DNA from 3 places in the Gemmobacter sp. 24YEA27 genome. Region 2 is predicted to be linked to each of the others. Evidence: riboswitches for the same ligand, from Rfam matches in the RefSeq annotation. Region 2 holds a riboswitch; each other region holds the start of a gene.
What was found. Region 2 has a riboswitch for cobalamin ahead of QNO18_RS09435 (TonB-dependent receptor). Riboswitches for the same ligand answer to the same signal wherever they lie in the genome.
Positions count from the first base shown of each region.

Region 1: it holds a riboswitch for cobalamin, as region 2 does, so the genes downstream of both, QNO18_RS02845 (CbtB domain-containing protein) here and QNO18_RS09435 (TonB-dependent receptor) in region 2, are expected to answer to the same signal.
Region 3: it holds a riboswitch for cobalamin, as region 2 does, so the genes downstream of both, QNO18_RS15695 (TonB-dependent receptor) here and QNO18_RS09435 (TonB-dependent receptor) in region 2, are expected to answer to the same signal.

Region 1 covers NZ_JASJPW010000001.1:561,384-568,187, forward strand. Annotated here, with positions in the region: gene QNO18_RS02830 (lytic transglycosylase domain-containing protein) at 1-1,341, shown strand, start outside; partial or broken gene cobF (precorrin-6A synthase (deacetylating)) at 1,456-2,231, shown strand; gene QNO18_RS02840 (CbtA family protein) at 2,249-3,034, opposite strand; gene QNO18_RS02845 (CbtB domain-containing protein) at 3,036-3,206, opposite strand; cobalamin riboswitch at 3,239-3,426, opposite strand; gene cobA (uroporphyrinogen-III C-methyltransferase) at 3,460-4,179, opposite strand; gene QNO18_RS02855 (cobyrinate a,c-diamide synthase) at 4,176-5,471, opposite strand; gene cobM (precorrin-4 C(11)-methyltransferase) at 5,468-6,256, opposite strand; gene QNO18_RS02865 (cobalamin biosynthesis protein) at 6,253-6,648, opposite strand; partial or broken gene cbiE (precorrin-6y C5,15-methyltransferase (decarboxylating) subunit CbiE) at 6,645-6,804, opposite strand, start outside.
Region 2 covers NZ_JASJPW010000001.1:1,901,101-1,907,904, reverse strand. Annotated here, with positions in the region: gene QNO18_RS09455 (ABC transporter ATP-binding protein) at 1-720, opposite strand, end outside; gene QNO18_RS09450 (iron ABC transporter permease) at 717-1,700, opposite strand; gene QNO18_RS09445 (hypothetical protein) at 1,697-1,828, opposite strand; partial or broken gene QNO18_RS09440 (ABC transporter substrate-binding protein) at 1,915-2,439, opposite strand; gene QNO18_RS09435 (TonB-dependent receptor) at 2,556-4,454, opposite strand; cobalamin riboswitch at 4,592-4,830, opposite strand; partial or broken gene QNO18_RS09430 (amidase family protein) at 4,982-5,662, shown strand; gene QNO18_RS09425 (amidase family protein) at 5,776-6,447, shown strand; gene QNO18_RS09420 (Gfo/Idh/MocA family oxidoreductase) at 6,594-6,804, shown strand, end outside.
Region 3 covers NZ_JASJPW010000001.1:3,156,522-3,163,325, forward strand. Annotated here, with positions in the region: gene pdxY (pyridoxal kinase) at 1-800, opposite strand, end outside; cobalamin riboswitch at 1,050-1,245, shown strand; gene QNO18_RS15695 (TonB-dependent receptor) at 1,355-3,496, shown strand; gene QNO18_RS15700 (hypothetical protein) at 3,507-4,853, shown strand; gene QNO18_RS15705 (hypothetical protein) at 5,109-5,312, shown strand; gene fhuB (Fe(3+)-hydroxamate ABC transporter permease FhuB) at 5,312-6,804, shown strand, end outside.

The sequences.
Region 1 (6,804 bases), 1.3 Mb from region 2:
GCAAAGCGCAAACTCGCCGAGGCGCGGCTTGCCTTGCGCGCCGGTCAGCCCGGGGTCGACGGGCTGGTCGCGGCGGTCCCCGAGGCACTGAAATCCGATCCGGGCCTCAGCTATGAGCGGTTCTTGTGGCGGATGAAGCGGGATCTCTATGCGGAATCGGCAGAGCTGATCCTGTCGGTCGCGCCGGAAAACCTTGGCCGCCCCGAGGAATGGGCGCCGCGGCGCGCGCTGCTGGCGCGCTGGCTGATGCGCCAGGGGCGTGCGCAGGATGCTTACCGGGTGGCGGCGCGGCACGGGATGACAGCGGGCGGCGCTTACGCCGATCTGGAATTTCTGGCGGGCTTTATCGCGCTGAGGAAGCTGAACGACCCCGAAACCGCGCTGAAACATTTCGCGCATCTGCGGGCCGGGGTTTCCACCGCGATCTCGGTCTCGCGTGCCGATTACTGGCAGGGCCGCGCCGATGAGGCCGCCGGCCGGGCCGAGAGCGCAAAGGCGCATTTCCAGCGCGCGGCGCAACATCAGACCGCCTATTACGGGCTTTTATCGGCAGAAAAACTCGGGCTGTCGCTGGATCCTCAGCTTTTGAACGATGCGCCGGCCTCGGGCTGGCGGCAATCGTCTTTCGCCGGGTCTTCGGTTCTGGCGATGGGGCGGCTTATGCTCTCGGCCGGAAACCGGGTCGAGGGAAAGCGGTTTCTCCTGCATCTCGCCGAGGGGCAGGACGCAAGGGGCATCGCCCAGCTCGCCGAGATGGCGCTGGAGATGGGTCAGCCGCATATCGCGCTGGTGCTGGCGAAACAGGCGGCAGAGCGGGGCGCGATCCTGCCCCGCACCTATTACCCGGTGCCGGACCTCGTGCCGGACGGGTTGCATGTCAGCCGCGCGCTGGCGCTTGCCATTGCGCGGCGTGAAAGCGAATTCGAGCCGATGGCGCGTTCGGGCGCGGATGCGCGCGGGCTGATGCAGGTTCTGCCCGAGACCGCCGCGCGGATGGCCAAGGGGCTGGGCCTGGAATATTCGCTGTCGCGGCTTTATGACCCGGGGTTCAACACCCAGGTCGGTTCGGCCTATCTGGCGAAGATGGTCGAGGAATTCGGGCCCTCGATTGCGCTGATCGCCTCGGGCTATAATGCCGGGCCCGGGCGGCCGCGCCGCTGGATCGGCGAGCTTGGCGACCCGCGCCTGCCGGAGGTGGATGTGGTCGACTGGGTCGAGATGATCCCGATCGGCGAGACCCGGACCTATGTGATGCGGGTGGTCGAAGGCGTGGTGATCTACCGCGCGAAACTGCGCGGGACGGTGGGGCCGGTCCGGGTGACGGCAGAGCTGAAGGGCTGAGGCCGGTGGCTCCGGCGGGCGGCACCTGCCTCCGGCGCGGGTATTCAGGTCAGGCGGAAACTGGCAGGCAGGCTTTTCATTCCCGGCCGAAGCTGGTTTCTGGCGCGGGAATGGATGCAGGGGGGTGGTGCTTTGGAACTTAGTCTGGTCGGTATTGGCACCGGCAATCCGGACCATCTCACCTTGCAGGCGGTGAAGGCGCTGAATGCGGCCGATCTGATCCTGATCCCAGAGAAAGGCGAAGACAAAGCCGATCTTGCCGATCTGCGCCGCCAGATCTGCGCGGATCTCGTGACGCGGCCCGGGGTGATCGTGGCGGGCTTTGCCATGCCGGTGCGGGATCCGGCCAACCCCTCTTACCTCGCGCGGTGAATGACTGGCATGATGCGATTGCCGGGGCCTGGGCGGCGGCGATTGACGCGCATCCCGGGGTGCAGCGGGTGGCGCTGATGGTCTGGGGCGATCCGGCGCTTTACGACAGCACCTTGCGGATTGCCGCGCGGCTGGGCAAGCTGCGCGACGTCTCGATCTCGGTGGTGCCGGGGATCATGTCACCGCAGGTGCTGGCCGCTGCGCATCGCATTCCGCTGAACGGGCTTGGCGCGCCGTTTCTGGTGACCACAGGGCGGCGGCTGCGCGAAGAGGGCTGGCCCGAGGGCGTCGAGCGGCTAGTGGTGATGCTGGATGGCAGCTGTGCCTTTCAGAATCTGGCGCCCGAAGGCATCTCGATCTGGTGGGGCGCCTTTGTCGGCATGGCGAATGAGATCACCGAAGCCGGACCGCTGGCCGAGGCGGGGCCGCGTATCCTCGCCCGGCGCGAAGCGGCACGGGCCGAGCACGGCTGGCTCATGGATATCTATATTCTGGACCGGACATCCCCGGCGGCATAAGCCGCCGGGAAGCTGGTTTATGCCTCGCGGCCACGGCTCCAGAGCCAGGCTGCGAAAAGGCCGAGCAGCGTCCAGACCGCAAGACCGACCCCGATGGCGCGGCCGGCGAATTGCGCGGCCAGTTCAGGCGGCGTCGGGCCGGTGAACTCATGCGGATGCGGCGCGCCGACGATATGGGGCGCGAGGATCAGCAGGATCGCCGCCGCCCAGACCGCCCAGTTTTTGCCGAATGCGATCAGCCAGAGACCGATGCCGGTCGCAATCACTGTCGCCACCCACCAGATCGCGCGGGCGTTGACATCGGCCGCGGCCATGCCCGGAAGCTCGGGCGAGAGGCCGAAAGCCGGCGCCATCTGCACCGCGACAAAGCCCGCGATCCCCCAGAGAAGACCCTGGCGCGCGGTGACCCGGTTGCCATTATTCTCGGACAGGGCCATCGCCGCGACAAGCAGCAGCCCATAGCCGGCATAGACCATAATCGAGAACAGGATCGACAGCCCGTCGCGGCCTGCGTCAAAGCCGATACCCGGGATCTCTGCCGCCTCGCCATGGTCATGCGCTTCATCCGCGCCATGGGCATGGCCCGGTTCGGCGGCAGGCTCTGTCTGCGCCCCAGTGGATTCCGGCGCTGGTTCTTCACCGTGATGATGGTCGGAGGCCGCCGCGAAATGGGTGCGCTCGCCGCCCTCATAAAGCTCGGCATGAAGCAGCACGGGCTGCACGAAAACAAGCTGCAACAGGGCGGCAATCAGCCCCGCTGCAGCGCCAGCGATCAACGCGCTGGTCAGCAGTCTTTGCAACATATCAGTGGCAGGGGAATCCGACCGCGTGACGCACATCATGGGCGGCGTCATGCAGGGTTTCCGACTGGGCGAGGCCAGCGACGAAGATCAGCGCAGCACCCAAAAGCGCCACGACGAGGATATTCGCCAGTTTGACATCAGCCTTCGCGCCTGAGCGGGCAATGGTGGACATATGAATCACTCCTTGCCGTCATCCCCGACGGCGGTTCCATCAAATGCGAAGGTCGGTCTCCTGACTTGCAGGTCACAGCCTCTGCCCTCCTTCCCATGGATTGCTCCACAGTGGTTAACGGGGTCGGCTCGCTGCGCACAGTCGCGGGGGCGGTCGGGTCGGGGTCTCCCCCGCCCTGTTCCCATGCCGGTCGCCCGGCACCTTCACGATATCGAGAGTGACAGGCGCGTGACGCCCGGTCAAGCCGCTCTGGTCAGGGCGCCAGCGCGCCGTAGAGGATAAGGGTCGGCGCCGGGTCGGGGGCGGCGCCCTCAAGATACGCGGCCAGGCCCGCAACCGTATCACGGCGGAAGGATTGCGCCGGGGTCGAGACGCCCTGCGCCATCAAAGCGGGCGTGTCGGGCGCCAATCCGGCGGCGATCAGCTTTGCCGCCAGCTGCGGGAATGTCGCCCGCGCCATAAAGACCGAGGTCACCGCCTGGGTATCGGCCAGAGCCGCCCAGTTGAGGCTTTCGGGCAGCGCGCCGGTCACATCATGGCCGGTCACGAACTGCACCCTTCGCGCATTGAGCCGCCGCGTGAGCGGGATCCCCGCCGCCGCCGCCGCAGCCGAGGGCGCGGTGACGCCGGGCACGATCTCATAGCCGATCCCGGCCTCATTAAGCGCGGTGATTTCCTCTTCAAGCCTGCCGAACATGCCGGAATCGCCGGATTTCAGCCGCACCACTTTCAGGCCCGAACGCGCATGATCGACCAGGAGCCGGCTGACATGATCCTGGCGCGGCGAGGCGCGCCCCGCCCGTTTGCCGACCGAAATCAGATCCGCCTCCGGCGCCGCCAGATCAAGGATCGGCCCGGCAGAGAGGTCGTCATAAAGCACCACATCCGCCGCTTGCAGCCGTTTGACCGCGCGCAGGGTCAGCAGATCGGGATCGCCCGGGCCAGAGGAGACAAAGCTGACGATCTCGCTCATGTGGCGGCTCCGATCAGGTGGAAGAAGGTGCCGGTGACAAGGCCTTTGCGCGATCCGGTTTCGGGGACCGGCGCGCTTTCGGCATCAGTCACGCGGGCAAGGGGCGCATCGGGCTGGGCGAGAATGGTCGAATAATGGAACTCATGCCCGCGCAGCCTCGCACCCGCCACATGGCCCGGGATCGGCGCGGAAAGCGCGGCCAGCCGGTAGCCCAGATGCATCCTGCGCTTTTCATACGAGGTCACAAGACCGAGGAGCCCGGCCATCTGATGCCGGGTGCCGGATGCATCGACCAGCGCCTCGCCCAGCACCATATAGCCGCCGCATTCGCCATGAACCGGCTTTACCGCCGCGAAATTTCTGAGGCCCGCAAGAAAACCTGATGCCGCCGCGATCCGGCCTGCATGAAGCTCGGGGTAGCCGCCGGGCAGCCAGCAGAGATCGGCCTCGGGTGGTGGTTCATCGGCCAGAGGCGAAAAGGGCAGGATCTCGGCGCCCTGCGCGTGCCAGGCATTCAGCAGATGCGGATAGGTGAAGGAAAACGCCTCGTCCCGCGCCAGCGCAATGCGCTGACCGGGCGGTTTCGGCAGCTCTCCCGCCGGGGTGCTCACGCCACCCGCCGCCGCCGCGCGCAGGGAAGCAAGATCGGTATGGTCGCGCAAAAAACCGGCATAGTCACTGATGGCGCGTTCAAGATCCGGATGTTCGACAGCCTGAACCAGACCCAGATGCCGCTCTGGCAGGGTCAGGTCGCCGCGCCGGGGCAAGGCTCCGAAAACCGGCAGCCCGACCGCCTCCATCCCCAGCCGGCAGAGCCTCTCATGGCGGGGCGAGGCGAGGCGGTTCAGGATCACGCCCGCGATTTTCACATCCTTGCGATAGGCCGCCATCCCGGCAGCCATAGCCGCCACGGTCTGCGCCGCCCCCGAGACATCCAGCACCACCACGACCGGCCAGCCGGTCAGCGCCGCAATATCGGCGCTGGCGCCGGTTCCGGTCTCGCCCGGGAATGCCACGCCGTCAAACAGCCCCATCGAGCCCTCGGCCAGCGCCATCTCGCCGCCCCGCGCCAGCTGCGCCCCGATCAGCCCGGGCGCCATTGCCCAGCTGTCGAGATTGAAACTCGACCGCCCCGAAGCCGCGAGGTGAAAGGCCGGGTCGATGTAATCGGGGCCGCATTTATAGGGCTGCACCGCCACGCCGTCATCGCGCAATGCGCGCAACAGCCCGAGCATCACAGTGGTCTTGCCCGCGCCGGAGCGCGGGGCGGATATGATCAGCCCTTTGGTCACAGCTTCACCGCATCGGCCCGGCCCGCACGGAAACGGCGGTCATAATCGGTGGAATAAAGGCTCGATTCGATGAATCCCTCCTGCCCCTCCGAGTGCTGCCCCAGGGACGGGCCGACCAGGATCAGTGCGGTGCGCTCCATCGTGTCGCCGATCAGCCCGGCGATGGTCGCAAGTGTGCCGCGCACCACCCGCTCATCCGGCCAGGAGGCGCGCCAGACCACCGCCACCGGGCAATCGGCCCCGTAATGCGGGGTGAGTTCGGCGGCCGTCTCGTGCAGCCGGTGGATCGAGAGATGGATGGCCAAAGTCGCCCCCGTGGCCGCAAATGCCTCCAGCTTTTCGCGTTCCGGCATCGCCGAGGCGCGGCCAGGGGTGCGGGTCAGGACAAGGCTCTGTGCAAGGCCCGGCAGCGTCAGTTCCATCCCCAAGGTCGCGGCGGCTGCGGCGAAAGAGGGCACACCCGGCGTCACATCATAGGGGATGCCCTCGGCCTTCAACCGGCGGATCTGTTCGCCCATGGCCGACCAGACTGAAAGATCGCCGGAATGCAGCCTTGCGACATCAAGGCCTGCCTCATGCGCGGCACGGATCTCGGCGATGATCGCGTCCAGATCCAGCGGCGCGGTGTTGACGATCTTCGCGCCTGGCGGGCAATGCGACAGCACGGCCTCGGGGATCAGCGACCCGGCATAAAGACAGACAGGCGAGGCCGCGATCAGGTCACGCCCGCGCAGCGTCAGCAGGTCGGGCGCGCCGGGGCCGGCGCCGATGAAATGAACGGTCATGGGGCGGCTCCTGTCTGGACGATGGCGATGGCGGCAGTGGCCTTGCCATCGGCGGAAATCACACGCGGCGCAGAGAGGCGGGCGCCGGGGCCAAGGGCGGCCAGCGCGCAGGCCTCTGACACCGACCCCGTTCCATGCGCCGCGCGCGAGGCGGCGCTGTCGGTCAGGGTTGCCGGTGCCGTCAGCGCGGCAGCGGTGACCGGATGCAGGTGATAGCCCAGCCGCGCCAGCTGCTGCGCGGCATGATGGCGCGCCTTGACTGCCGGCAGCGCGATATGGCGCAGGTCAGCGGCGCCGGCGCGCGCCAGCGCATCAAGGATCGATTCAACCTGGGCGGTTTCGCGAAAGCCGATACCGGCGATGCGCGATGGATTGATATGGGGCGGAATCATCGCGTCACACTCCATTGCACCACCGGAAAACTGGATTTCCACCCCCGCTTGCGCCCCAATGGCGCCGCCTCGGCCAGCTCAATGCGCAAAAGCTGGCCGCCTTTGGCGCCATGCCAGGCCGCGAGCAACGTCTCGGTCTCAAGCGTCACGCCATGC
Region 2 (6,804 bases):
GAAGATCAGCCCGTCCGGGCCTTCCGACAGATGGGCGCGGATGCCGAATGTGGCCGCAAGCCGCGCCGCAGTCAGCACCTCGCGCGGCGGTCCATCAGCGACCAGCCGCCCGTGATCCATCAGCAAGAGCCGGGTGCAATGACGGGCCGCGAGGCCCAGATCATGGACAGAAGCCACCACCGCGCGCCCCTCGTCCGCCAGAGCGGCGAAGATCGTCATCATGCGGATCTGCGCTTCTGGGTCGAGACCGGCGCCGGGCTCATCGGCGATCAGCAACGGCGTCTCCTGCGCCAGCGCGCGGGCAATCAGCGCCCGCGCCTGTTCGCCGCCGGAAAGTTCGGTCGCAGGCCGGGTCGCGAAACCCTCAATCCCGAGGCGTCTCAGCGCCCATGCCACTGCCGGGTCGGCAGGATCTGCATGGCCCCAGGGTGCACGGCCCAGGGCCACCAGATCCGCAACCGAGACCGGCCAGGCAATCTCGCGCCCCTGCGGCAGGAAGGCCACTGTCCGCGCCCGTGCCCGTGCCGGCATCAGCGCAAGGCTCGACCGCCCCTCATGCGGTAAAAGCCCCAGAGCGGCGCGCATAAGAGTGGTCTTGCCGGCACCGTTCGGGCCGATCAGCCCGATGAATTCTCCCTCGCCCACCGTCAGCGAAACAGCTTCGACCACTGCGCGGGCGCCGCGACGCACGGTTACTCTGTCCAGCGTCAGCAATGTCATGCCTCGACCCTCCGCATCTTCCAGATCAGGTGCAGGAAGAAAGGGGCGCCGACGAGGGCCGTCAGCACGCCGAGCTTCAGGTCCCGATCCGGCGCGATCAGCCGGGTCGCGATATCGGCGGCAAGCAGCACCGCCGCGCCGCCAAGGGCCGAAGCCGGCAAAAGCCGCGAGGGACTGGCCCCAACCAGCGGGCGCAACACATGCGGCACCACAAGCCCGACAAAGCCAATCGCTCCCGCCACCGCGACCGAAGCGCCCACCGCCGCAGAACACCCGAGGATCAGCACAAGGCGCAGCCTTGCGGGGCGGATGCCAAGGCTCTCGGCCGCATCCTCGCCCAGGGTCATCGCATCAAGGCCCCGCCCGAGGCTCAGCAGCGCCACGAGGCCCACAAGGATAAACGGCGCCGCCAGCCAGACATGGGTGAAAGACCGGTCCGCCAGCGAGCCCATCATCCAATAGACGATTTCGGCTGCGGCAAAGGGATTGGGCGAGAGGTTCAGGATCAGCGAGGTCGCCGCGCCGGCCAGCGCGGAAATCGCGATCCCGGCCAGGATCAGCGCCAGCGCACCGCCGCGCGGGCCGGCAAGCCCCAGGATCAGCAGTGAGGCCAGCCCCGCCCCCGCCAGCGCCGCCAGCGGCAAGGCCAGCGAAAAGGCCGCTGCAAGCCCGGTCTGCAGGGTCAGAACTGCGCCCAGGGCCGCCGAGGCCGAAACGCCGATCAGCCCCGGCTCGGCCAGGGGGTTGCGCAGATAGCCCTGCATCGCGGCGCCGGAGATCCCGAGCGCCGCGCCGATCAGCAGCCCGAGGAGCGCGCGCGGCAGGCGGATCTCCTGCATGACCAGCATAACCGGCCCGCCCTCGCCGCCCAGAAGCGCGCGCAGGCTTTCGCCAAGGCCCAGCCCTGCCGGCCCGATCAGAAGCGAGGCCGCAAACAGCGCCGCCACCAGCGCCAGCAACAGCGGGATCAGCATTTTCATTCCGCGCGCTCCCCCGCGTCTTTTGTGGCCGATGCGGCCTCCAGCCCCAGCCGCGCCGCGCGCATCGCCGCGACCGCGCGCAGGATATGCGGTGTGCCGCAGATCCAGTCAGCATCACTGAAGGCCACCACCCCGGCCTGAGCCTGTAAAAGCGCCAGCGCGGGTGGTCAAGGATCTCTTCCGAACGCGAGGCGCCGGGATAGGGTTTCGAGGTCACGATCAGGTCGGGCTGCGCCATCACGATCAGCTCCATCGGCAGGACACCTCCGCCAGTGACGCCCGCGACCGCGCCGATATTGGCAAAACCGGTATGTGCGAGAACATCATCCGACAGGGTGCCCTTCCCCGTCGTATAGCCATTGGGATAATAAAGTGCCGCCGGTTTCAGGGCCAGATCAGTCGCCAGCGCCGCAAGCCCGGCCTCGAATTCAGTGACCAGCGCCTCGCCCGCCGCCTCGCGCCCGAGATACCCCGCCACCTCGCGGATCTGCGCGCTGACGCCCTCCAGCGAGGTGACCGGCGCGACCTGTTCCACCCGGATGCCTAGCCGGCGCAGCAGATCGACACTGGCGCGGGCGGTATAGGTGCCGGCCAGCACGAGATCTGGTTTCATAAGAAACACCTGCTCGGCACCGCCCCGGTTTGCGGTATAGGCGGCTGCCTCATCCGGCATGGACGACGCCAGCGGGTCCGAGGCCAGATGGCTGACCGAAACCAGTTGCCCCGGCGCGGCCAGCATCATTGCCAGCTGATCGGTGCAAAGGTTTATCGAGACCACCCGCCCCGGAGGGCGAAGAGGGTCGGCCGCCACCGGCAGGGCCCCGAAAAGCAGGACAAGGGTGGCGGCACGCAGCATCAGAACCGCGCCTGCAGCCCGAGCCAGGCCGTGCGACCCGGCGTGCCGTAGCCATGCGAGGACTGCCAGTGTTCATCGGCCAAGTTCTCGATGCGCAATGTGGCCCCGATACTGTCACTGATCTGATAGCTGAAGGCCGCGTCCAGCAAGGTGACGTCGGGCATGTCGAGGGCGGCAAAGCTGTTCACATGCCTGTCGCGGCGTCCGGCCAGATGGCTGAGGGTAAAGCGCGCCGAGACCCTCTCGCTGATCTCAGCATCCAGCGCGAGCGCCAGATTATGGCGCGGCACCGCCGTCAGGCGCGCGCCATTCGGGTCATGCGCATCGGTATAGGTATAGGCGAGCGTGAGGCTCAGCGTGTCGCTCAGCCTGGTTTTCGCGGCCAGCTCGACGCCTTTCGACACCGAGCTTCCCGCCAGATTGCCCAGGGTTGACCAGAAGGTCGCGGGATCGGCGGCGATGCGGTCTTCGACCTCGATGCGGAACGCCGTGAAAGACAGCGACGCACCTGTCCCGAAGGCATAATCTGCGCCCAGCTCGTAGGAAACGCTGGTTTCGGGATCGAGATCGGGATTGCCGGTGAAGAACAGCCCCGGGTAATCACCGTACAGCTCGTCAAGCGAGGGCGCGCGGAAGCCCCGCGCGACTGCGCCGCGCAGGGTCAGCCCCTCGGCCGCCGCCAAGGCAAAGGAAAGTCGCCCGGTGCCAAAACCGCCAAAGGCGGAATGGTCATCATATCGCAGCGCCGCCGTCACATCGAGACCTTCGCGCGGCGACCAGGCGAGCTGGCCCCAGACCCCTTTGGTATCCGTATCACCCGAGCCTCCGGGCATGGCCGAGGTTTTCGCCTCTTCACGGTTGAAATCCGCGCCATAAGACAGGGTTATCTGATCTGAAAGCGTGCTGGTCGCCTGCCAGTCCAGCGTCAGACGCTCGCCGGTAAAGGCGCTTTTGCCGTTCTCGTCATCCATATCGCGCTTGTTGCGCGAAAAGCCGATGCCCAGCACATGCAGGGTATTGCCGGTCTCCAGCTCTGCGAAGAGGCGCAGGCCAAGATCCTGACGGCGCATCTCATTGGGCAGATCGGTGAACGTATCGGTATAACCGTCGCCATTCGTATCGATATAGCCGTCATAATCGCTGCGGGTTTTTTGCCAGAAAGCGGCACCCCCCAGCGTCACCAGATCCGAGACCCGGTAGCGCGCCGAAAACGACAGCCGGCTGGCCTCGGCGCCATCCGCCTCGGTGCCCCCGGCAAAGGCCGATATCCCGTCGGTGCGGAAATGGCTGGCATTCAGGGCGAGTTCAAGCTGGTCATCCTTTTGGGTCAGCCCCCAGGCAAGGCGGGCCGAATTATGGCTGCCCCCTTCGATGCGCACCTTCTGATGCAGCCCCGGCTCTGCCCCGGACAATGTCGAGATATTGATCACCCCGGCCACGGCCGAGCCGCCCCAAAGCGCCGATTGCGACCCGCGCAGCACCTCGATCCGGGCAATATCATCGGTCATCAGCGCGCCGAAATCGGTCGAGACCTGCACGCCGGACGGATCGTCAATGCGGATCCCGTCGATATAGACCGCGATATGACGCCCGTCGAAGCCCCGGATCCGCAAGGCGGTATTGGCACCAAAACCACCCTGGCTGATCACCGAGACCCCCGGCAATGTGCCAAGAAAATCCGCGAGCCGCAGATCGGCGCTTTTGTCCAGCTCGGCGCGGTCAACCACACTGACCGAGACGCCGGTGCGCGCAATATCGGCCCCGTACCGCAGGGCCGAGAGCGTGATCGTACCCAGTTCAATAGGGGCATCGTTCTGTGCCTGCGCGCACGCGCTGCCGGTCGCACCGGCGGCGGTCAGCGCGGTGATCACTGCCAGATGGGAAACCCTGTGAAACATCTCTCAGCCCTTTCTTCGGAGCCACCGGTCGCTGACCGCCGCCCTGATGCGTTTTCGCCGCGGGGGAAAGCCCTCCCGTTGCGCATGAACGTCACCTCTGGCGGCACTCCGCCCTCCGCCGCACGCCCCGTGCGAGGGAAAGGGTGATCAGCAGCGGCAGGTCTCCTGGCTCGCGGGTCCGGGCGAACGGCTGGCCTTCCCGGACCTGCCCCTCTGAGGCACTTCCAGTGGCATCCTCAACCGCCGCTCACCGCTTACAGTTGCGGGGGCAGCTGTGGTCCCGGATCCCTGCGCAGAAGGCCCGGCCACATTCCCTATTCTCCGGAAAACCGCACCTTGCGGGCACGGCGCCGGAACCGTTGCTCTGCCTTCCATGCGACCCGCCCTTGCCCTCTGTCAAGCGGCTGACGGGGCGCAAGCCTGCGGCAGGGGCCGCTTTGGTCGCCCGGGCCACATGGTTGCGGTAACAGCCGGATGCGCGGCGCCTCTGGACCTTTCCCGGGCGCCGCGTCCAGACTGGCCGGGTGATGGATAACGGGGAATCGCAGATGATCGGGGATCTGGGCGCGCGGGATGCGACCGAACTTGCGGGGCTGGTGGCAAAGGGCGAGGTCAGCCCGGATGAGCTGCTGGATGCGGCGCTGGCGGCGGTCGGGGCGCGAAATCCGGCAATCAATGCCGTGGTTCTGGTGCAGGAAGAGGTTGCGCGCGCTGAAATTCGCGCCGGCCTGCCGCGCGGGCCGTTTCGCGGCGTGCCCTTCCTGATCAAGGATCTGGGGCTCGAGGCAAAGGATCTGCCATCCCTTAACGGCACGCGGCTTGGTCCGGCCAGGACCTATGCCGCCGATTGCAATATGATGGCGCGGATGCGGGCGACCGGGGTGGTGACCTTCGGGCGCACGACAAGCCCCGAAGGCGGGGTCGGCATCGCAACCGAGGCCGCCGCCTATGGCGGGCCAACCCGCAACCCCTGGAACACTGACCATACCGCCGGCGGCTCTTCGGGCGGCGCGGCGGCGGCGGTCGCGGCGGGGATCGTCGCTTTCGCGCATGGATCAGACGGCGGCGGCTCGGTCCGGGTTCCGGCTTCGAATTGCGGGCTTTTCGGCTTCAAGCCAACCCGCGCGCGGCTGCCCGACGGGCCCTGGTCCGGCGAGGGCTGGGCCGGCATGGCGATTGACGGGTTCCTGACGCGTTCCGTCCGCGACACGGCGGTGATGCTGGATGCCTGCGAGGGACCTGACCTCGGTGCCCCTATGTCGCGCCGCCGCTGGCAAAGGGCTACGGCCAGGCGATCTCGGCCCCGCCCCGACGGCTGCGCGTGGCGATCTGCGACACGACCTTTACCGGCGCCGCGATTGACCCGGAGGTCGCAGCCGCGGTGCGGGAGGCCGGGCAGCTGCTGGAAAGCCTTGGCCACCATGTGGAACCGGCGCGGCCAAAGGCGGATATCGGGGCAATGATGCGGGCCTGGACCGATATCGTTGCGGTCGGCACAGCGCTGACGATCCGGCAAAAGCTGAAAGGCAGCGCGCTGACGGCGGATCTGGTCGAGGGTGTCGGGCGCGGCGCGGTGAAACATGCCGAGGCGCTCGGGCCGCTGCGCTATCTGGAAGCGGTCGAGGATATCCATGATTTCGGACGCGAGATGGCGTATTTCTTCCGGCCTGAAACCGGCGCTGGTTATGACATCCTGCTCTCGGCCACGCTGGCCGAGCCGCCGGCACATGTCGGGCGCTTCAGCCATGAGACCGAGGATTACGTTGATTTCCGCCTCGGGCCGGGGCGCTGTTTCGACTATTCGCCTTTTGCCGCCGTGTTCAATGCAAGCGGCCAGCCGGCGGCGTCTTTGCCGCTCGGCTGGTCGGCCTCGGGCCTGCCGATCGGCGTGCATCTGGCGGCGCCCTTTGGCGCGGATGAGGAGCTGATCGCGCTGTGCGCCGAGGTGGAGGCGGCCGTGTACTGGAACCGGCGCGCAGCCCTGGCGGGGTGAGGCCTGACGGATCGGGCAACGGGGGGCTGTCTGCCCCCCCGCGCGCGGTGCCCGCGCTCCCCCCGAGGATATTTTCGGACAGATGAAAAGGGCTGTTCGGCGCTGCGGGTTCATGCGATGCCGGACAGGGAAAGCGGAGGCTGGCGATGGTGGTGAAGGTTCTGGTGGTGGGTGCGGGCTCGATCGGGAGGCGCCATCATGATAACCTGCAGACGCTTGGGGCGCTGGCGAGCTTGCGCGGCTGGCGGGGATATGGTGCGGCCGGATTGCAGGCGGATCTGCGCGACCATGATGCGGTGGTGGTGGCGACCGCGACCGATGTGCGCGCCGAGGTGATCTGCGCGGCGGCGGATCGGG
Region 3 (6,804 bases), 1.3 Mb from region 2:
AGCATGACCTCCTGCCGTCCGAGCGCCGCCGCCTCCCCCATCGCAATCCCGGTGAGCTTTTGCGCAAAAACAACGGCATCGGCCAGGGAACGACCGCGCCCCAGCCCGGCAATGATCAGCGCCGCGAACAGATCCCCGGTCCCCGACAGCGCCAGCGGCAAATGCGGCGCGGGGTGACGGCTCACGCCGTCCGGCGTGATCACAACGCTTTCAAGACAGCCCTCGGGGCTGTCTTCCAGCACGCATCCGGTCGCAATTACCCGCGCACCAGGCCTCAGGTTCAGCCCCGCCCGCGCCAGCGCCAGATCTTCAGGCCGCGTAATCTTCTGCCCCGACAACAGCGACAGCTCAAACGGGTTCGGCGTGGTCAGATCGGCCAGCGGCAGCAATTCGTCGCGGATCACCGCCACCACCGCTTCGGGCACATAGCGCCCCGGGCCGGCATCGCCGATCACAGGGTCGCAGAGATAGACCAGTCGCGGGTTGATCTCGCGCGCTTTTGCGATGAATTCCGCCGCCAGATGCGCGATCGCGGCCGAACCGATATAGCCCGTCACGATGTAATCGGCCCGTTCGGGCAACCCACGCTCCATCGCGCCCAGAAGCAGATCGGCGAAAAAATCCTCGGGCAGCGCGCGACCGCGCAGGCTCGGGTAATCGGGGGTATTCGAGAACACCACCGTCGGGATCGCCGCCACCTCCAGCCCGGCCGCGCAAAGCGGAAACAGCGCCGCCGAATTGCCGACATGGCCGAACACGACCTGGCTCTGGATCGAAATGACGAAAGGCGGGGTCTGCATGGCTATGTCCTTCCTGCGCAGGATCCCGGTCATGGCCCGGCGCGCGCGGGCAGAGGTTACATCCGCCCGCGCGCAAAAGACCATGGGGTAAACCACGGGGCTTTGGGGAAATTTCTGCAAAGAAATGAAGACGGGGGCCGAACGGCAACCGCCCGCCCCGCCCCTCAGGACAGGCTCCTCACAAGGGGTCCCGGATGCCCCCTTATAACGCGCCCGTGATAACGGGCGTTGACAGACCACCACCCCGGCGGGTAGCGCAGAGGCGACGGTTCCCGCGAGGGAGGAAAGAGGGAACGCAGCAGGGCATCCGCCCGATCTGCGGCTGCCCCCGCAACTGTGAGCGGCGAGGGTTTCGCGATATGCCACTGGGGTTCATGGACCCTGGGAAGGCGCGAAACCCACTGACCCGCGAGCCAGGAGACCTGCCGTCGGCCATATTCACGGGCAGGCGCATCGGGCGGGGGTTCCTGATGGCAAGGATGACATGCGGGTGATTGCCCGTCGGTTCCTTGCAGTCTGCAGTGACGTGCAAAACGCCTTTCGGGGTAAAATTCATGCCGTCCATTTCCCGCCGCACATCTGTGCGGCTTTTGCTGACACTTACCGCTCTCACCCCCATCGCCGCTGCGCCGGCGCTGGCAGAAGAGACCACCATCGGCCTTGGCACCATCTGGCTGCCGGTCGATGACGACGCAGGCCAGGGGCTTGACGCCACCGCGCCCACCGCCAGCCGGCTGGGCGAAAAAATCCGCGACATCCCTGCTGCCGTCGAGGTGATCGGCACCGAAACCATGGCCGAACGCGGTCTTCATTCGATCGCCTCCGCCGTATCGCAGACCGCAACCGGGGTCACCTCGATCGCTGCACCGGGTTATGACAATGCCTTCGCCGCGCGCGGCTTTCAGGGCACGAGCTCGGTGATGATGCTGTTTGACGGCACCAGGCAGTTTCCCGGGCGCGGCAATATCTCTTTCCCGGTCGACAGCTGGCTGATCGAGGAATTCGAGGTCCTGAAAGGCGGCGGCTCGGTGATCCATGGCCATGGCGCGATTGGCGGTTTCGTCAATGCGATGCCCAAACGCCCGTTTGACGGTGCGCCGCGCCATTTGCTGACCGCGCTTGCGGGGTCAGATGGCAGGCTGCGCTTTGGCGCCGACAGTGGCGGCTCGCTCTCGGACACGCTTTCCTACCGCGTCGCGGTGATCGCGGATGGATCTGACGGCTGGATCGACGGTGCGGATGACAGTCTCGGCGCCGTGACCGCCGCGCTGAGCTGGAAGGCGACGCCTGATCTGACCTTCACCCTGTCCGCCGATTACGCAAAGCGCGAGCCGATGGCCTATTATGGCACGCCTTTGCGCAACGGGATCCTCGTCGCGGGGACCGAGGCGCTGAACTACAATGTTGAAGACGCGAAGACCGACTTCACCGATCACTGGCTGCAGCTGAAAACCGAATGGGCGCCGTCGGACGCGGTCCGCGTGTCGGCAGTGCTTTACCGCATCGGCTCTGACCGCAGCTTCCGCAATGCTGAAACCTATGAATGGGATCCGGTGACCGATACGGTATCGGTCGGCGAATTCGTCGCCATCGACCAGGATCAGGATCAGACCGGCTTCCGGCTGGATGCAGGCTTGCGCCATGGGATCGCGGGCTATGACAGCCATACGGTGATCGGCTTTGACCTGAACCGCTCGAAATCCAGCTATGCCAGTGCCTTCAGCTTCGGCTCGGTCACGGTCGATCCGTTCAACCCGCGCCCCGGTCGTTTCCCCACCGGCCTGACCCCGGTGGCGCAATACCGCTCGACCCTAGACCAGCGCGCGATCTTTCTGGAAAACCGCACCGAGCTTGGCAAGGGGCTGGCGCTCAGCCTTGGCCTGCGCCAGGACTGGTTCGATCTGAGCCGCCAGGGTGTCGCAAACCCCGCCACGAGCTTTGACGCCAGCTACAACTCTCCATCAGCGCGGGTCGCGCTCAGCTGGGCGGCGACTGAGACCACGGTGGTTTACGGCCAGCTGGCCTGGTCCACCGACCCGGTGAACGTGCCGCTGATGGATTACGCCGCGAATTTCCGCGATTTCGACCTGACCACGGGGCGACAATTCGAGATCGGGCTGCGCCAGAGCTTTGCCGATGGCCGCGCCGAATGGTCGCTTACCGCCTATGATATCGTGAAGCGCAATGTGCCGGTGCTGGCGCCGGGGTCTTTCACGCTGCAACAGGCCGGGCAGCAATCCTCACGCGGGATCGAGCTGGCAGCCAGCGCCACGGTGACCGACACCCTGCGGCTCAGCGGCAATATCGCCCGCACCAAAGCGCGGTTTGACGATTTCACCTTCTTCGATTTCAACACCTTTTCCTGGGTGGATTATTCGGGGAATGTGCCGATCCTCGTGCCGGAAACCTCGGCCAATCTCTGGGCATCCTGGGATTTCGCCGATGCCTGGACCGCGCATCTGGGTGTGCAATTCGTCGGCAAGGCCTGGTATGATTACGCCAATACCGAGAAACGCGGCAGTTTCTCGCTGATCAATGCCGGGCTTGACTGGCAGGCGGGCGAGACCTCGACCCTGTCATTGCGCGTGACGAACCTCTTCGACAAGAGCTATGCGGCATATCTCTACCCCGAAAAGGGTCAGGTGGTTCTCGGTGCGCCGCGCCGGTTCGAGTTGCAGCTGACTTCGAAGTTCTGAAAGTGCGCCCATGACCGATGCCTCACAAGACGAGACCTTCGCGTTGCTTGCCCGGCTTTTCGGGGCCGAAGGGCATTTGTGGAGCATCGGCACCCTTGCAGGGTTCATGGGGTTTGACCTGACCGGTATCCCGCAAATGATCGGCGGGGCACTGGTGCTGGAAGGTGAGACCGGGCGCGCCCGTCTCACCCCCGGCGCAAAGCTTCTCGCATTCGAGACCCTCAGCAGCGAGCCGAGGGGCTGGAACCACGGGATCGCGCTCTGCGAGGCAGGTGGGCTGCCTCCCCGCCCCCGCGACCGCCACCTTACCGTGGTCGCGGATGACGCGGCCCTGGTCGCCGCAGACCAAGGCGCACCGGCGCTTGATCTGGGGCTGGGCCATGCCGGGCTTCGCTGTTTCTTTCGACCTGCAGCGACGGCCCGCGCCCAGGCTCTGCTGCTGGCCGGCCAGCACTGGAACGATTGCCGCGAGGCGCTGGCCGCGCTTCCGGGTGACTGGATTGCCGAGACGCCTTTTCTGCGCGCCGAGCGGGTGGCGGATGGCGCCTGCCCGATCCATGCGATCCCTTCCGCCGGGATCCGGGGCCTGACCCATGCCGCGACCACGCCGGTACCAGAGGGCTGGCTGCCCTTTGCCCATATCTTCCCGCCGCATCCGGCGCGGGTGCGCCCGGGGCAGCGCCGCCCGTTCGATCCCGATCTCCATGCCGCATTCCAGTCTATCCTCGCGCGCCATGGCCGCCCCGACCTGACGACGCTGAAAGCCGCAACCCGCGCGCGGCTGCAAAGCGGCCTGCCGCCCGAGGCAACCGATGCGCCCGGGCAGAAGCCCGACCGCCACGCCCAGGCCGTCATCCGCGTCACCCTGCGCCAATGGCTCGCCGAGACCGGCGCAGCCCCGCCGAAGCCTGGCTCTCGCGCTATGACCGCCCGCTTCTGGCTGCGGTCCGGAGCCAGACATGACCCCCTTCCCCCCTCTGACGCGGCGCGGGGCACTGGCGCTCGGGTTTCTGCGCTCCTTCCGGCCCTTGCGCCGCGCGGGGCCCGTGCACAGGATGCGCACGCGCCCCGTTTTGTCACGACCGAACTGATCCTGACCGAAACCGCGCTGGCGCTTGGGCTCACCCGCTCGCCGCCGGCAATCTGCCGCTCTATCGCCGCCTCGTCGGCGTTCCGGCATTGCCCGATGGCCTGCATGACCTCGGCCCGCTCAATGAGCCGAATATGGAGCTGCTGTTTCACCTCGCCCCGATCTGATCATTGCCGCCGACTGGCAGCGCGGGCCGCAGGCAGGGCTGGAACGGATCGCGCCGGTCCTCTGGCTGGAGACAATGCCCTTTTCCCGCCCCGGTCTTGAGATCGCGACCGATCTGGCCCGAGAGATCGCCGATGCGGGGCAGATCAGTGCGGATGACCTTGTCACCGGATTTGACCATGCGCGGGACCGCCTGACCCGGGCCATCGCCAGCCGCAATCCGCCCCCGTTCTGCTGGCCCGCTTTCTGGAAGATGGCCGACACGCGCTGGTTTTCACCGAAGGCTCGCTGCCCGGGGATCTGCTGGCCGGGGCCGGCGGGCGCAATGCGCTTCCCGCCAGCGGCCCGCCGGGCGCTTTGCCCCTTGGCCTCAGCGAGATCCTCGCCACCGGCGCCCCGATCCTCGCCACCGGGCCGCTGCCGCAGGGCGCGCTCTTCACCCGTGTGATCGAAAGCGGCGCCCTGCGCGCCATTCCCTTGCCGCCGGTCTTCCCCGCAGGCGGTCTCGCCTCGGCCACCCGGCTCGCCGATGCCCTCACCACCGGGATCGGTCTGATCTGATGCGCGCCCTGCTGATCCTTTTGCCCGGCCTGGCCGCCCTGGTGCTCTTCGCGCTGAATGCCGGGACTGCGCTGCCGGGCCGCTGGCCTGCCGCGATCCTTTGGGCCGATCCGGGTGATATCCCGGCGCTTATCCTGCATCTGAGCGCCGCGCCGCGCCTCGTCACCGCCGCCCTCGCGGGGGCCGCGCTCGCGCTGGCCGGTGCTTTGCTGCAGCGCGTTTTCCGCAACCCGATTGCCGAGCCCGCGACGCTGGGGATCACCGCCGGGGCGCAATGTGCGCTGACGCTGACACTCCTGAACGCGCCAGGCCTTGCGCCGGCCTGGCTGCCGCTGCCGGCTTTTGCAGGCGCGCTTGCGGCACTGGCGCTGGTGCTGGCTCTGGCCGCGCTTCAGGGGGTCTCGTCGCTCACGCTGATCCTGTCGGGGCTGGTGGTGACCACGAGCCTTGGCGGGCTGAATGCCGTGCTGACGCTGTTTCACCATGAGGTGCTGCAAAGCCTGTTCCTCTGGCAGGCAGGCTCGCTGGAGCAGGAGGGCTGGACCAGTGCCGCACGGCTTGCCCCGGCGCTGGCGCTGGCGCTGGTGCTCGCGCCTTTCGCGCGCAGGCCGCTCGAGGTGCTGGCGCTTGGCGATCAGGGCGCGCGGGTGCTGGGGCTGGCGCCGGGCGGCTGGCGGGTCATGCTGGCGACGGCGGCGGTGAGCCTTGCCGCGCTGGTGACCGCGCTGACCGGGGTTTTCGCCTTTCTCGGCATCATCGCGCCCCTGGTGGCACGGGCGCTGACCGGCCGCGCGCCGGGAACTGGGGCGATTGCTGTGACGGGCGCCGGGATCCTGATGCTGGCGGATCAGCTGGTCCAGCTGCTGCGCCCCTGGATCCCGGTGCAGACCGGCACGCTTCTGGCCCTGATCGGGGCGGTGCTGATGATCGCGCTGTTGCGCAAAAGCAGCCAGCCCGCACCTGAGCATCTCTTGCCCGCCTTGCCGCGCCGCACGCGGCCTGTGCCCCGGCTGCCCCTCCTCCTGCTGGGGCTTCTGGCGCTGTTTGCCGCCGCCCTTGCCATCGGGCGCGGTCCGGAGGGCTGGGATATCTCGCCCCTCGCCATGTTCGACTGGCGGGTGCCGCGCGTGGCCGGTGCTGCGGCAGCCGGGGCGGCCTTCGGTCTTGCGGGCTGCCTGATCCAGCGCCTGACCGGCAATCCGCTGGCCAGCCCCGAGCTTCTCGGCATCAGCGGCGCGGCGGCACTTGGCCTCGTGCTGGGCGTCGTGATGACGGGTGGCGGTGGACGCGGGCTGCTTTACGGTGCCACCAGTCTTGGCGCCCTCGCAGGCCTGGTCCTGATCCTTGCCGCAGGAGCGCGGCTGCGGTTTTCATCCGAAGGGCTGCTGCTTGCCGGGCTGGCGGTCTCGATGCTCCTGTCGGCGGTGCTGGCGATGCTGCTGGCCTCGGGCCATCCGCTCGCGGGGCAGCTGATGACCTGGCTCTCCGGCTC